DNA from 3 places in the Neobacillus sp. SAB-20_R2A genome. Region 2 is predicted to be linked to each of the others. Evidence: riboswitches for the same ligand, from Rfam matches in the RefSeq annotation. Region 2 holds a riboswitch; each other region holds the start of a gene.
The links. Region 2 has a riboswitch for glycine ahead of V5M37_RS15005 (amino acid permease). Riboswitches for the same ligand answer to the same signal wherever they lie in the genome.
Positions count from the first base shown of each region.

Region 1 (4,919 bases), 2.5 Mb from region 2:
TTCTACAAGGACCTCACCCATATGTGAAACATCGAACAGGCCTGCTTCATTACGGACTGCCTCATGTTCTTCTAAAATTCCGGAAAATTGAACCGGAAGCTCCCAGCCTCCAAAATCAATGACCTTTGCGCCGTACTTTTTATAAGTTTCAAAAAGCGGTGTCCGCTTTAATACTGTATCTGTACTCATCTAAGCCCCTCCGTCTTAAGTGTTTCTGCAAAGTAACCGATCCTTTAATTTTATTCCCGTGTCCGTCATCGCCAGTCCGCCGAGTGCCGTTTCCCTTAGTGTGCGCGGCATTTCTTTGCCTATTTTGTACATTGCCTCTATGACTTCATCACATGGGATCCGGCTTTCAATTCCGGCCAGCGACAGGTCGGCTGCTGAAAAGGCGATCGAAGTGCCGATCACGTTTCGCTTAATGCAAGGAACTTCTACGAGACCGGCGACCGGGTCACATACTAACCCTAAAAGGGATTTCATCGCGATTGCGGTGGCGTTTACGACCTGCTCTGGTGTCCCGCCCTTTAATTCAACAATTGCGCCGGCCGCCATTGCGGTGGCCGAACCAACCTCCGCTTGGCATCCTCCTGCCGCTCCAGAGATAAAGGAGCGGTTGGCAATCACATATCCGAGTGCACTTGCGGTAAACAAACCCATGACTAAATCCCGATAGGAGGTGTCGTCATTCTTTCGCAGTGAAAATAAAACCCCCGGTAAAATACCGGCTGCCCCGGCCGTTGGCGTCGCCACAATCACGCCCATCCGTGCATTGCTTTCAGATGTTGCCATCGAGAACGTCATTGCATCGTTAATATATGGACCTGATAAGCCCTTCCCGTTATTTACATATTCGCTCATCTTGACGGCATCACCGCCGGAAATACCGCTTGGTGCCGGGGAAGCATCTTCTACACCGGTCTCCACTGCTTGCTTCATTTTAATTAACCGCTCTGCCATCATATCGATGATCGTCTCTTTGTCACGGCCTGATTTTTCCATTTCCACCATCAGCATCATTTCGCCAACTGTTTTCCGTTCACGGTTACAAAGTTCAATAAGCTCGTTCATTGACCGAAAATCCATCATACACCCTCCAAGATTGCTTCATGAAAAGGATTGGAACGAAATTTTGCTGCGATTTCTGAAAAATCATCACTTGTGCTTAATCGAATATCAACTATTTCATCATCAATCATAAAGATTTTTGATAAACCGCCGCCTAATGATACACCGCCTACTTTAACAAAATGGCCCGCACGTCTTGCCCTAATAACAGTTGTATTGGGATGATCGTAATAAGGGCAGCGATCTTCAAATTTAAATTCATAGTGAAGCCCGTATCGTTTGGTTAATTCAACCGCATATCTAATTCTGGTATCATCTGTATTCATCCCAAGCAGGCCGCCAAGAAGCGCTTTATCCGTTCCGTGTCCCTGGTATGTTTCGGAGAACGAATCATAGAAAGTAATATCCGCCCTTTGCGGGGACCCTCCAAGCAACTCATAAACAAATTTCCCAATTGATACAACACCGGCTGTATGGGAACTCGATGGCCCAACCATAATCGGGCCGATGATGTCAAAACAGCTTTGATACTCCATTAAGCTACCCCTTTCTTACACAGTGATTGGCTGTTGAAATAATGGAAATCTCCCGCAAATTGCTTTTGTTGTCTTTCTCCCCTGTTCGATTACGGCTAAATCCCCTTTGCTCTTAAGAACGGCTGCGATCACTTTTGCGATTTGCACCATTTCCTCTTGTTTCATTCCACGTGTTGTTAACGCGGCTGTTCCCATGCGGATTCCGCTTGTCACAAACGGGCTTTTCGGGTCGTATGGAATGGTGTTTTTATTAACTGTAATCCCGACTTCTTCAAGCAATTTCTCTGCTTCTTTTCCTGTTAAATCCCATGGACGCACATCGAGGAGCACAATATGATTATCAGTCCCGCCGGATACAAGCGCTGCCCCTTCCTGCTTAAGCGCCTCTCCCAGTGCAGCTGAATTTTCAATAATTTGTTTGGCATATTCCTTAAAGCTTGGCTGCAATGCTTCATTGAAAGCAACTGCCTTAGCGGCAATAATATGCATAAGCGGCCCGCCCTGAGTTCCCGGAAAAACAGCTTTATTTATTTGTTTGATTATTTCTTCATCGTTTGTTAAAATCACTCCGCCTCGTGGGCCGCGCAATGTTTTATGAGTGGTGCTGGTCACAACATCCGCATATGGAACGGGAGAAGGATGGAGACCTGCAGCAACAAGTCCGGCAATATGTGCCATATCAACCATCAGTTTTGCGCCAACCTGATCGGCGATTTGTCTAAATCTCGCAAAATCAATCACTCTCGGATAGGCGCTTGTACCGCCGATAATTAATTTTGGTTGTTCTCTTTTCGCAACTTCTTCCAGCTCATCGTAATCAATCAGGTGATTGTCTTCTCTTACCCCATAAGAAACAACATCGAACCATTTTCCTGACATTGCTACCGGACTGCCGTGAGTTAAATGGCCGCCGTGCGATAAATTCATCCCCATAATCTTATCGCCTGGTTGAAGCAGGGCAAAAAATACAGCAGTATTGGCCTGTGCACCGGAATGTGGCTGGACATTGGCAAATTTGGCGCCGAATAATTTAGTTAACCGTTCAATCGCTGCCTGTTCTGCGACATCCACAAATTCACAGCCGCCATAATAGCGCTTACCTGGATAACCCTCGGCATACTTATTCGTCATCACACTTCCCATTGCTTCTAAAACATCCGGGCTGACAAAGTTTTCGGATGCAATTAATTCCAAGGTATGAAGCTGGCGATTTTTCTCACTTTCAATTGCCTCAAAAATTGTTGAATCGTTTTGTTGTAAACTCATTGACAATTCCTCCATTTTTCCATAATTGCTTTAAAAAAAACAAAAAAGGACAGAAAAGGGGTGTAAAATCATCCCTTCTCTGTCCTTTTACCTGAGAGTTAAACTCCAACATTTGGAGCTTTCTCCTTTGGTGGCATTTTCAAATACGCTCTCCAGAGGTGCGTCCTGTTATGGTTCTTTTACCTGAGAGATTGGTTCCAAGGGTTTTTTTGGAACTTGCTCCTTCGGTGGTAGATGTAGATATTACACTCTCCCACAACAATCATCCGCCCTATTCAATTTTATTATTTTCAGAATAATCATTCTGTTTGTAATTGTCAATGCTTTTTTAAATAAGTTTGGTTATTACAAATAAGTAGGATTTGCCTCTACATTTTTGAAGTAAACCACTTCGCCATCACTTTCACCATCGAAAATAACCGTTGTATTAGGGGAGAAGACTAATACGTCCCCTACTTCTGCCACATATTTGTTTCCTTCTACATCGCGGACAACCATTTTACCTTTGGTCACAACTTTAATTTCGATAAACGTAAATTCTGCAGAATAATCAACCGAAGGCTGGAGTGCATAGTAACCCATTGTTAATACTTGTTTTTTATCTGTAATCGGCACATCAAGGATTTGTCCCTTTAACTCAGGTGTTCCCCGCAATACGCTTAATTCATTTAATTTATAGGTTCCTGCTTTAATTAATTGAATGCCCGGTTTTGCATCTAAATAAGTTAATTGGCTTTGGGTTAATGTTTTTTCGCTCATTTTTGCACCTCTAAATTTATTATTTTTTTAATCGTTCTAGGATAATGGCAATTTAATAATCTATTAGATCTTTGCTTTCTGTTTTAAAGCAGGGCGATTGATAGAGAAAAGAGAAATATCATGTTCGGTTTTGCCAGTTGTCACTAGTTGGCTTAGCGTTTCACCAACAACACTTGAGAATTTAAATCCATGGCCGGAGAAGCCTGCTGCGATTGCCACATTGGAGTACTGTGGATGCAAATCAATCACAAAATGCTCATCAGGTGTTTTTGTGTACATGCACACTGCCCCTCTTTTAAGAGTTCCAGTAGCACCCGGCATGTATTCTTCTAGAAATCTGCGAATATTTCCTTCATCCTCCGTATAGATCCCAAATTCACGATTAATTGTATCCGGGTCGATTTTTTGACCGAAAGTATGGTATCCTATTTTCAAACCGCAGCCGCTGAAGCTTGGGAACCCGTAATAGATGCCTGTCGGTACTTCAACCATGAAGGCCGGGAAACCATGGGTATTGCTATACTGTGATTCTTCGCATTCGAAGAACCCAACAACTTGGCGGTAAGGCTGTAATGGAATATCAATATTTAATTTTGATAGAAGTTTGCTGTTCCAAGCCCCCATGCTCAAAATCAACTTACTGCCGGTAAAGGAACCAAATTCAGTTTGGATTTTGACAGAGTCCTCGGAAATCTCAAAATCCTCAACCCTTGTATGTGTTAACACTTTTGCACCATTTGCTTCAGCTAGCTCGCGATAGGCGCGAATGCAATTTTCACTGAATAAGACGCCGGAGTTTTTTTCATAGATTGCGTTAAAGTTTTCAGGGACGGTTACACCCGGCCAGCGCTGATGAATTTCTTCGCCTTCTAGTAAATCAACATCCAACCCATGAATGCTGGCAGCTTCTATCGTTTCAGCAACGAAGTCAGATTCACCCTTAGGTCCAAATACTAAAACACCGGTTTTTGTAAAAATCTTATGATGTGTTTCTCTCTCAAGTTCATACCATAACTCTTGGGCTCTTAAGGCAAACGGTACATACTCACGTCCTTCACCATAGGCATGGCGGATAATCCGAGTGTCACCGTGATGGCTGCCATTCGTATGAGGCGGATCAAATGCATCTACCAATAATGTTTTCACACCTTGTTTGGCCAGGTAATAACCTGCTGCCATTCCCATCGATCCTGCGCCAACTACAATTACATCAAAGTCTTTTTTGCTCATCGTTTCTGCTCTCCTTTTTCAATAATTTAAATTTTCTTAATTCTTTAATAACATCTTACG
Region 1 covers NZ_CP145895.1:537,032-541,950, reverse strand. The annotation lists gene gcvT (glycine cleavage system aminomethyltransferase GcvT) at 1-189, opposite strand, end outside; gene sdaAA (L-serine ammonia-lyase, iron-sulfur-dependent, subunit alpha) at 205-1,086, opposite strand; gene V5M37_RS02660 (serine dehydratase beta chain) at 1,086-1,604, opposite strand; gene glyA (serine hydroxymethyltransferase) at 1,620-2,870, opposite strand; glycine riboswitch at 2,948-3,028, opposite strand; glycine riboswitch at 3,032-3,136, opposite strand; gene V5M37_RS02650 (hypothetical protein) at 3,216-3,629, opposite strand; gene solA (N-methyl-L-tryptophan oxidase) at 3,693-4,859, opposite strand.
Region 1: another riboswitch for glycine. It lies ahead of glyA (serine hydroxymethyltransferase); the one in region 2 lies ahead of V5M37_RS15005 (amino acid permease).

Region 2 (4,919 bases):
CGAATTAAACCACATGCTCCACCGCTTGTGCGGGCCCCCGTCAATTCCTTTGAGTTTCAGCCTTGCGGCCGTACTCCCCAGGCGGAGTGCTTAATGCGTTAGCTGCAGCACTAAAGGGCGGAAACCCTCTAACACTTAGCACTCATCGTTTACGGCGTGGACTACCAGGGTATCTAATCCTGTTTGCTCCCCACGCTTTCGCGCCTCAGCGTCAGTTACAGACCAGAAAGCCGCCTTCGCCACTGGTGTTCCTCCACATCTCTACGCATTTCACCGCTACACGTGGAATTCCGCTTTCCTCTTCTGCACTCAAGTCCCCCAGTTTCCAATGACCCTCCACGGTTGAGCCGTGGGCTTTCACATCAGACTTAAAGGACCGCCTGCGCGCGCTTTACGCCCAATAATTCCGGACAACGCTTGCCACCTACGTATTACCGCGGCTGCTGGCACGTAGTTAGCCGTGGCTTTCTGGTCAGGTACCGTCAAGGTACCGGCAGTTACTCCGATACTTGTTCTTCCCTGACAACAGAGCTTTACGACCCGAAGGCCTTCATCGCTCACGCGGCGTTGCTCCATCAGACTTTCGTCCATTGTGGAAGATTCCCTACTGCTGCCTCCCGTAGGAGTCTGGGCCGTGTCTCAGTCCCAGTGTGGCCGATCACCCTCTCAGGTCGGCTACGCATCGTCGCCTTGGTGAGCCGTTACCTCACCAACTAGCTAATGCGCCGCGGGCCCATCTGTAAGTGTCAGCCGAAACCGACTTTCAACCTTCCCTCATGTGAGGGAAGAAATTATCCGGTATTAGCTCCGGTTTCCCGAAGTTATCCCAGTCTTACAGGCAGGTTGCCCACGTGTTACTCACCCGTCCGCCGCTAACCAGCGGGACTTGCGCCCCAGTGATTCGCTCGACTTGCATGTATTAGGCACGCCGCCAGCGTTCGTCCTGAGCCAGGATCAAACTCTCCAATAAAGTTGAGTTGATTAGCTCAAAAAGTTACGTTGGCTCATGTTCTTCATTTATTATATAGAAGAAACACGATCATTATTGTTTGTTGACGTTTTTGTTTGTTTAGTTTTCAAAGAACTATCAATGCTTTTGTCTTTCGTTTTTTCAGAAGCGACAATGACTATCATATCACATTTCTAACAATCTATCAATCATCAATTTTTTTCCAATTGAGATTGACCGGAACACTCTGTTTAAGAGCGACTTTCACATCATAACATCATTGTTATTTTGATGCAACAGAAAGTTTTTTTCAATACATCATGATTTAAAAGCTTACCCAATGTATTTCAGTCACCTGATTGGCGACAGAAATTACAATTTATCTCTTTTTCAGATTGTTATCAACAAGTAATTATTTCCATAACAATTAATAAGCATTAGGTAAAAAAACACTAAACTCGAAAAAGAAAGAGTTTAGTGTTTTATTTTTTCCTATAAATAGTCCACACAATTTCACTAGTTCTAATTAATTTTCTACTATAGGCCCACGATTCACTTCATCCGCTTTATTTATTTTCGTTTTTTGCATTTTATAAATCACAATCAGCAAAATAAACCAAACCGGAGTGACAAATAAAGCAATACGGGTATCCTCTGCCAGTGCAAGTACGACAAGTACGAACGCAAGGAAAGCTAGGATTAAGTAATTAGCAAATGGATAAAACGGCATTTTAAACTTGTTTGCTTTCGCTAAATCCGGTCTTGTTTTACGATATTTTAAATGGGTAATAACAGTAATTCCCCATATAAAGATAAAACACACAGTAGAAACACTAGTGATCAGTGTAAATACTCCTTCAGGCATTATATAGTTTAAAGCAACGCCAATTAAAATAACAACAGTTGAGAAGAACAATGCATTGGAGGGTACTTTACGTACAGTAAGATTAGAAAGTGATTTTGGTGCATTATTATTTTTTGCAAGTGAGTATACCATACGGCTTGTACTAAAGATGGCACTATTACATGCCGAAGCTGCAGATGTGAGAACAACAAAATTGACAATACCTGCTGCTGCTGCGATACCAACTGCCACGAATACTTGGACAAATGGACTTTCGGCTGGTTTGATTGCGTTCCATGGATAGATGCTCATAATGACTAAAAGGGCACCAATGTAGAAAATGATAACACGAATAGGGATATTATTGATTGCTTTTGGAATCACTCTTTCCGGGTCTTCTGTTTCCCCAGCTGTAAGTCCTACAAGTTCAATGCCTACGAACGCAAAGACGACCATTTGGAATGAGAGGATAAAACCATTTATGCCATTCGGGAACATCCCATCATGGCTCCATAGATTCGTAAAACTCGATGGACCTGAATCTGTAGAAAAGCCCTTAAAAATCATAAAAATACCAATTACAATGAGTGCTAGGATGGCGATGACTTTAATTAATGCAAACCAGAATTCCATTTCACCAAATAGTTTTACGGTTGCAAGATTCATCATGAGTAAAAAAACGAGGGCAATTAATCCTGGCATCCACTGTGGCACATGGGGAAACCAATATTGAGTATAAATTCCAACTGCTGTCAAATCCGCCATTGCAATCGTAATCCAGCAAAACCAGTAGGTCCATCCGGTGATAAAGGCAGCCATATTACCAAAATAATCTTGAACAAAATCAACGAAAGAATGATAGTTCAAATTGCTTAAAAGCAGTTCTCCTAATGAGCGCATGATTAAAAAGCAAATGACGCCTGTAATCATATAAGCAAATAAAATCGATGGTCCAGCTAAGTGGATCGACTTTCCCGCCCCGAGAAATAAACCTGTACCGATAGCCCCGCCAATAGCGATTAGCTGCACGTGCCTGTTTTTTAATCCTCTAGCCAATTTTTGTTCCTGCATATCATTTTCCCCTCCTGATGCTGGCAATTTTAATATCCAAAATAGGTTTCATAAATCTGCATAAAAAAGCGCTTTCATTTTTTCTTTTAAATATCCAGCCCCTTTATTTACTTATTCCCATCTTTCTCAACCAAAAAAGGACAGAGAAAAATAGGGGTTCTCCTACTTTTCTCTGTCCTTTTACCTGAGAGTTTGACTCCTTTGGCGGCCCATGGGCTCTCTCCAGAGATGCGTCCTATTATGGTCCTTTTACCTGAGAGATTGATACCTGATTTTTGGAATTTGCTCCTTCGGTGCTAAACGATGCGTTTAGTCTCTCCCATAATATTCATCCGCTAATATGAATTTAATCTCATATTAGTTTATCAAATAAACAATGTCAATCGAATATTCAGAATATATATAATTCAGGAAAAATTCCTTATTATAAAAATAAGATTGATTGCCCAGATATAAGGAGTTTTTTTCCATTGAACACTTCTGCTCTGGCTTATAGTTCAACCCAATCAATCTACGTTTAGTATCTTTTGTAATTGTAGAAGTATAGTGATAAACTCCTTTGAGTCATGGTAAATTTGTTCCTGAGAATGGGCTGTATTGTTTCGTAATTCCTCAATTTTTCTGAAAAATTCCTTGCATTGACTATTTGATTCAAAGCCTAGCAGCTCGACTAATTTTGGCGTTTTCCGAATGATCGTGCCTTTATCAGATAACTGTAAATTGTCCACCAAAGTCAGGGCTTCATTTTTTGCTAACCGCTCTTCCAAAAGCTCTTTTGCTTTGGTTAATCTTGATTCTGTTAACTTATCAGCCCAGCTGCCATCCGGATAAAATTCTTTAATCACTGAACTGATGTACATTTCCAGAAGTGAAACAAAACTAAAAGCCAACATCCTTATTGGCTGCTTTTGCAAATCGGCCACCGTGACGATCCTGGTAACTTTGTTCTTTTCAAGGATAAAGGTGAATTCTCTCTCCTGAAAAATATCCAGCAAATCAATCAAAGAAGTGGAATCTGAGATAAGGTTATCGGCATGAAAATCCTCAACAAACTCACTTATTTTTCCTTCTTTTTTTATATCTTCTCTTTTTACGTATCCAATAAGTTTTCCGCCCTGTTTAACCCCATAAATATCAAAATCGCAATCAAACATTTCCTTTTTAACAGCGACTGCATCATCATCCGCCTCACATGTCTTGATCTCTTCTGAAAGCAATTCCACAGTCAGATTATTTTCATAGATATCTCTTAATTTCCGATAACCTTTTAGGGCATTGGATTTCAACCATGACTCCCCCTTCCTTATAAATGAAGCTTTTATTCTGGACGGTCTTTCAGGCTGTTGTACTTTACAATCGGTCCGAGGTGACTGAACTGCCCGGCTGCCTGCTCCATTAGCAGCTCTGCCTCTCCGTATGTCCCGGCAGGAAGAATGTCCAACTGACGATACCCCATATTACCATAGCAATAGACGAGCAGAAAATCATTCGTTTTCCAAACTTCAAAGCGATACATAAACCAGTGGTTAGGCACAGCCAAATACTGTCCAGATTGAAATGTTTTCACTCCTAGTCGGTGGAAGGCAAACTCTGCATTCACCGTGGTATAGGATTGGCCAGCCTCTAATATGAGCGGCTGATTTTTCGAATATAGGTGTTCCATCCCTTCCAAAGTGGAAAGTCCTGTTTCTTTTTTTGTCGCTACGATGACAGGAGATTGCTTTTTTGTTCTAAATTCATAATAGTCGATGATCTCACTGTCACTCCATTGTACATGGAGATTGGCTTCTTTTAGCAAATTGGCCCACTTCCCGACATCTGCCGGGCTTTCCAATCGCTCACAAGAGAGATAGGTTCCGTTCGGGGTTAAAAAGAAGTCAACGATTTGCAAATACCAGCTGTCACCAAACGTTGGTTTTTCCTTCAGGTGGTCAGGGAGCGACCAATAGTTTTGAATGAAAATGGGCCCCATAATCTCATGAAAGCTGCGTACCGAAATAATCATATCAAAAGAATGCTTAGAAAAATGGTCGAGGAGCTCCATAAAGCCGATTT
Region 2 covers NZ_CP145895.1:3,076,760-3,081,678, forward strand. The annotation lists rRNA gene V5M37_RS15000 (16S ribosomal RNA) at 1-970, opposite strand, end outside; gene V5M37_RS15005 (amino acid permease) at 1,476-2,864, opposite strand; glycine riboswitch at 3,034-3,093, opposite strand; glycine riboswitch at 3,096-3,196, opposite strand; gene V5M37_RS15010 (hypothetical protein) at 3,371-4,150, opposite strand; gene V5M37_RS15015 (methyltransferase domain-containing protein) at 4,183-4,919, opposite strand, start outside.

Region 3 (4,919 bases), 1.3 Mb from region 2:
GGCCTTGGTCATCTGTTGTCTGGCCGACAAGACGGCCGGGAACTTTACGCATTAGCTTTGTCGTAACCGCAAAATAGCCACAGTGCGGACCTCCAAAGGCAGTCGGGATTCCGAACGGCTGGGCATCGCCGACAACAATATCTGCACCAAATTTTCCTGGAGGTGTCAAAATTCCAAGTGATAATGGATTGCTGGAAACAACAAACATTGCTTTATTTTCGTGAATAATCTCTTCAAGCTCTTTTAATGGTTCAATTCGACCTAAAAAGTTTGGATATTGAACGACAACTGCGGCTACGTCAGCATTTAGCAATCCTTTTAGGGCGTCAACATCAGTAATGCCATCCTTCACAGGAACCTCAATCACATCAAGGTATTGACCCTTTGCGTAAGTTTCCAAAACCTCACGGGATTCAGGGTGAACAGCACCGGAAACCAGGATGGTTTTCCGTTTAGTGTGACCAGCACTTAGCATTGCTGCTTCAGCAAGTGCGGTACCGCCGTCATACATCGAGGAGTTAGCCACATCCATTCCTGTTAATTCACAAATCATTGTTTGGAATTCAAAAATCGCCTGCAGTTCCCCTTGGGAGATCTCCGGTTGGTAAGGTGTATAGGCTGTGTAGAACTCTGATCTTGAAATGACATGGTCAACGATAACCGGCATATAGTGGTCATAAACTCCGGCACCTAAGAAAGACACATTCGATTTTAAATCAGCATTCCGGCTTGCTAACTGAAAAAGTTCTTTCATCAAAGCTGTTTCTGATTTTGCCGGTTTAATATTGTATTCACCTTTAAATCGTACTTTTTCAGGAATATCACTGAATAGTTCATCGACAGTGGAAACGCCAATTGTCTCCAGCATTGCCTGCTTATCTTGTTCAGTCATGGGTAAATAGCGATGTTTCATAAACCTTGCTCCCTTCTGCTATTTCTTTTCTCTTTTATAAAAAGGTGTAGGAACCACTTTCGCTTTTAAACGTTTGCCGCGAATTTCAACTTCCACTTCGGTATCGAGTCCTGCATGTTCGGAAGAAATGAGGGCAAGACCGATGTTTTTCTTTAAGGTTGGGGACTGTGTACCGGTGGTAACTTCACCAATTAGCGCTTCCCCTTTGTAAACTGGATAGCCGTGTCGCGGAATTCCCCGGTCAACCATCTCAACCCCAACAAGCTTCCGGGACAAACCTGCTTCCTTTTGCTTCACGAGAGCTTCTTTTCCAATAAAATCAGCCTCTTTATTCAATTTCACCGCAAAGCCAATTCCTGCCTCAAGCGGGGAGATTTCCGGTGATAATTCCTGGCCGTAAAGCGCTAAGTTTGCTTCAAAACGAAGTGTGTCGCGTGCACCTAGGCCGCAAGGAATAACTCCCTCGTCTTTTCCGGCTTCCAGAATGGCAGTCCAAAGTTCGACGACATCACCGGCATCACAATATACTTCAAAGCCGTCTTCCCCTGTATAACCAGTTCTAGATACAAGTGCTTTTTTCCCATTTAAAACAACTTCCTGCTGGAATTTGAAAAAGCCAATTTGACTTAAATCCGTCTCTGAAGCAAGCTTCTGTAATACCTTTTCAGCAAGAGGGCCTTGAAGCGCAAGCTGTGCCATTGTTTCAGACAAGTTTTCGATTGTAACATCGCCTACAAGATGCTTCTCCAGCCAGTTGTAGTCCTTTTCAATATTCGATGCGTTGACAACAAGTAAATAGTGATTATCTTCAACCTTGTAAACAAGCAGGTCGTCAATAGTTCCGCCGTTTTCATAGCACATCGCAGTATATTGTGCACCGCCGTCTTTCACTTTTGAAATGTCATTTGTCATCAATTTTTGTAAATAGTTAAGGCTGTCTGGGCCCTTTACCTCAACTTCGCCCATATGGGATACATCGAATAAACCGGCTTTCGTGCGGACAGCTTCATGCTCATCCTTGATGCTTGAAAACTGGACAGGCAACTCCCAGCCGCCAAAATCGATGGTTTTTCCGCCGTATTCCTTGTAAACTTCGAACAGCGGAGTGCGTTTTAATTCCGTCATCATAAATCCCCCTTCATTTACTACATGTTCATTATTTGTAAAAATGAATTATTGCCAATTAACAAAAATAGGAAAACTCCTTGCCATTTTCCTAAAAACAACAAAAAGGTGCAAAAAAGGACAGAAACCTCCCTTTACCAATAAAGAAGGTCTCTGTCCTTGCACCTGAAAGTTTACCTAAATCGGCTGTCCCCTTTGGTGGCTGGTATCATCCAGCACTCTCCAGAGCTGCGTCCAACAAGAGTTCTTTTGCCTGAGAGATTCACATAAGCTGCTTGCTCCTTCGGCGCTACAAAAAGTAGTCTCTCCCCTTGTTTTCATTCGCACTTATAATATTTTTTTCCAATTTGGTCATACTAATTATACTTAAAAAATAGATTACCTTATTTAAATATTTGAAACTTTCAAAGCTATTATCATCCTACCATTAAAACAACATATCGGGCAATAACAATTTATCGAAAAAAAGGAGCTGAAACGGATGAATGTCGAAATGGAATTTGATTCCTCCTGGCAGGATGATTTTTTACATAAAATTGATCATGATGGACCTTGGGGGAATTGGGAGCTTTTTAAATTGGCCATCGATATTGAAAAACACTTGGTGGTCCCGGAATTCGAAGGCCTGCAGGCCCCAAAGCATCTGCCAAATTTGACGCCTCTCCCTCATCAGCTTGAAACAGCCAAGCAGGTGGTTGAAAACATGAACGGAAAGGCCATCCTTGCGGATGAAGTGGGTCTCGGAAAGACTATCGAGGCGGGGTTAATTTTAAAAGAATACATGATTCGCGGATTAGTGAAAAAAGTGTTAATCCTTGTTCCCGCCTCCTTAGTCACCCAGTGGGCACAGGAATTAAATAGCAAATTTTATATACCAGCTGTCACTCAAAGAAAAAGCTATGTTTGGGAACAATGTGATGTCGTTGTTTCCTCCATCGATACAGCGAAACGAAATCCGCATCGGGAGATCATTTACAAGCAAGATTATGACCTCATCATTATCGATGAAGCCCATAAATTAAAAAATAATAAAACCAAAAACTACGAATTTGTTCAAAACTTAAAAAAGAAGTTTTGTTTATTGCTGACGGCAACGCCTATTCAAAACAGGATTGAGGAGATTTTTAACCTCGTATCCCTATTAAAGCCTGGTCACTTAGGGAATGAAACTGTCTTTTACGAAAAATATAAACGTGATTCCCGTTCCTTAAATGATGACCAGCATCTAAAAGAGCTAGTCAATAAAGTCATGATCCGCAACCGCCGTGCCGATACAGGAATCGAATGGACGAAACGGCATGTGGAGACGATTCCGATTGAATTTACAAAATCGGAACGCGACCTGTATGACTCCATCTTAGAGCTTAAAAATGAGGGAGACTGGGTTCAAACGAGCAGTTTTTCTGTGATGACTTTGCAGCGTGAAGCATGCTCAAGCCGCGAGGCCGTTTTCTATACCTTAAAAAACATGCTTCTTAAAAAGGAAAACCCAACCCAGGCCTATCAAGAACAAATCAACTTTTTAATTAAAAAGGTCGAGACCGTCGAGCAAAATTCCAAGGCAGTAAAAGCCCTTGAATTAATTCAGAAAATAAATGATAAAGTGATTATTTTTACGGAATACCGGGCTACCCAATTATATTTACAGTGGTACTTAAAGCAGCACGGAATTTCCTCCGTTCCTTTCCGCGGCGGTTTCAAGCGCGGGAAAAAGGACTGGATGCGCGAGTTGTTCCAAAAGCACGCCCAGGTGCTGATTGCCACTGAAGCGGGCGGGGAAGGGATTAACCTACAATTTTGCAACCACATTATCAATTTTGATCTGCCGTGGAACCCGATGAGACTGGAGCAGCGAATCGGAAGGATTCACCGCCTCGGTCAGGAAAAAGATGTCATGATTTATAATTTTGCCATCAAAGATACGGTGGAAGAGCATATTTTAAAGCTTTTATACGAAAAGATTGATTTATTTGAAAGAGTCATCGGAGAACTTGATGATATTCTAACAAAACTAGAATTCGGAAATATTGAAGATCATATAATGGATATCTTTGGCGACTCCTGCTCTGAAGGGGAAATGCGGATTAAAATGGAGAATTTATCTTCAATGATTGAATTTGCACAAAATATGAAAAAAGGAGAATCACATGCAGCAGCAGGAAATTCATAAGTTTCTTTTAAATTATTTTATGGCAAATGAATGTCCCATTGTCACTAATCACCCTGGATACTTAGATGTCCAACTAACAATTGAAATGGATAAGGAACTAATGAATCGGCCCTTTTACTGGCATTATTTAGAGAAAACTGGCGGAATACCAAATCCAATGAGATTGACCCTCATCACCAACCAAAAGGCAGCACCTGAAAATCTCAAGGGGGAAACCATCCACTTTGGTTCGCCCCGCCTGCATCAAATTTTTGAGTCTACAAAAAATTTAGCCAGATATATAAGGCTTTATGAAAATCACGGCAACTCCGCCGTCCAGACTCCCTTGCTGCCATGGCTGTGCATGAATGTAAAAATCTCCTATCAATGTGACCGTAAACGCGATATTTTTAAATCAATCGGCCTTCAGCTTATTAACGGGAAAATGGTGGAGGATTTTCATAATTACCTGCTTAAAATTTCGTTAACGCCGAAAATCCCTGATTACTCGTTTACATTATCACCACTGGTTAAACCCAAAAGCGGAATGGTTAGAATTGAAAATTATTTAAAATCAGTCATTGAAAATGATGACCATACCTGGGCCGATGAAGCAAAGATACGCTGGGAGAAGGATTTAGAACTGCTGAATCATTTTTACGAGGACATTGAAGATGAAAACGAAAGCTATGAGACAGAAAAACAGGCTCTCAAGGATCAATATGAGCCGCG
Region 3 covers NZ_CP145895.1:4,387,334-4,392,252, forward strand. The annotation lists gene gcvPA (aminomethyl-transferring glycine dehydrogenase subunit GcvPA) at 1-913, opposite strand, end outside; gene gcvT (glycine cleavage system aminomethyltransferase GcvT) at 932-2,038, opposite strand; glycine riboswitch at 2,190-2,266, opposite strand; glycine riboswitch at 2,270-2,359, opposite strand; gene V5M37_RS21495 (DEAD/DEAH box helicase) at 2,520-4,208, shown strand; gene V5M37_RS21500 (YqhG family protein) at 4,186-4,919, shown strand, end outside.
Region 3: another riboswitch for glycine. It lies ahead of gcvT (glycine cleavage system aminomethyltransferase GcvT); the one in region 2 lies ahead of V5M37_RS15005 (amino acid permease).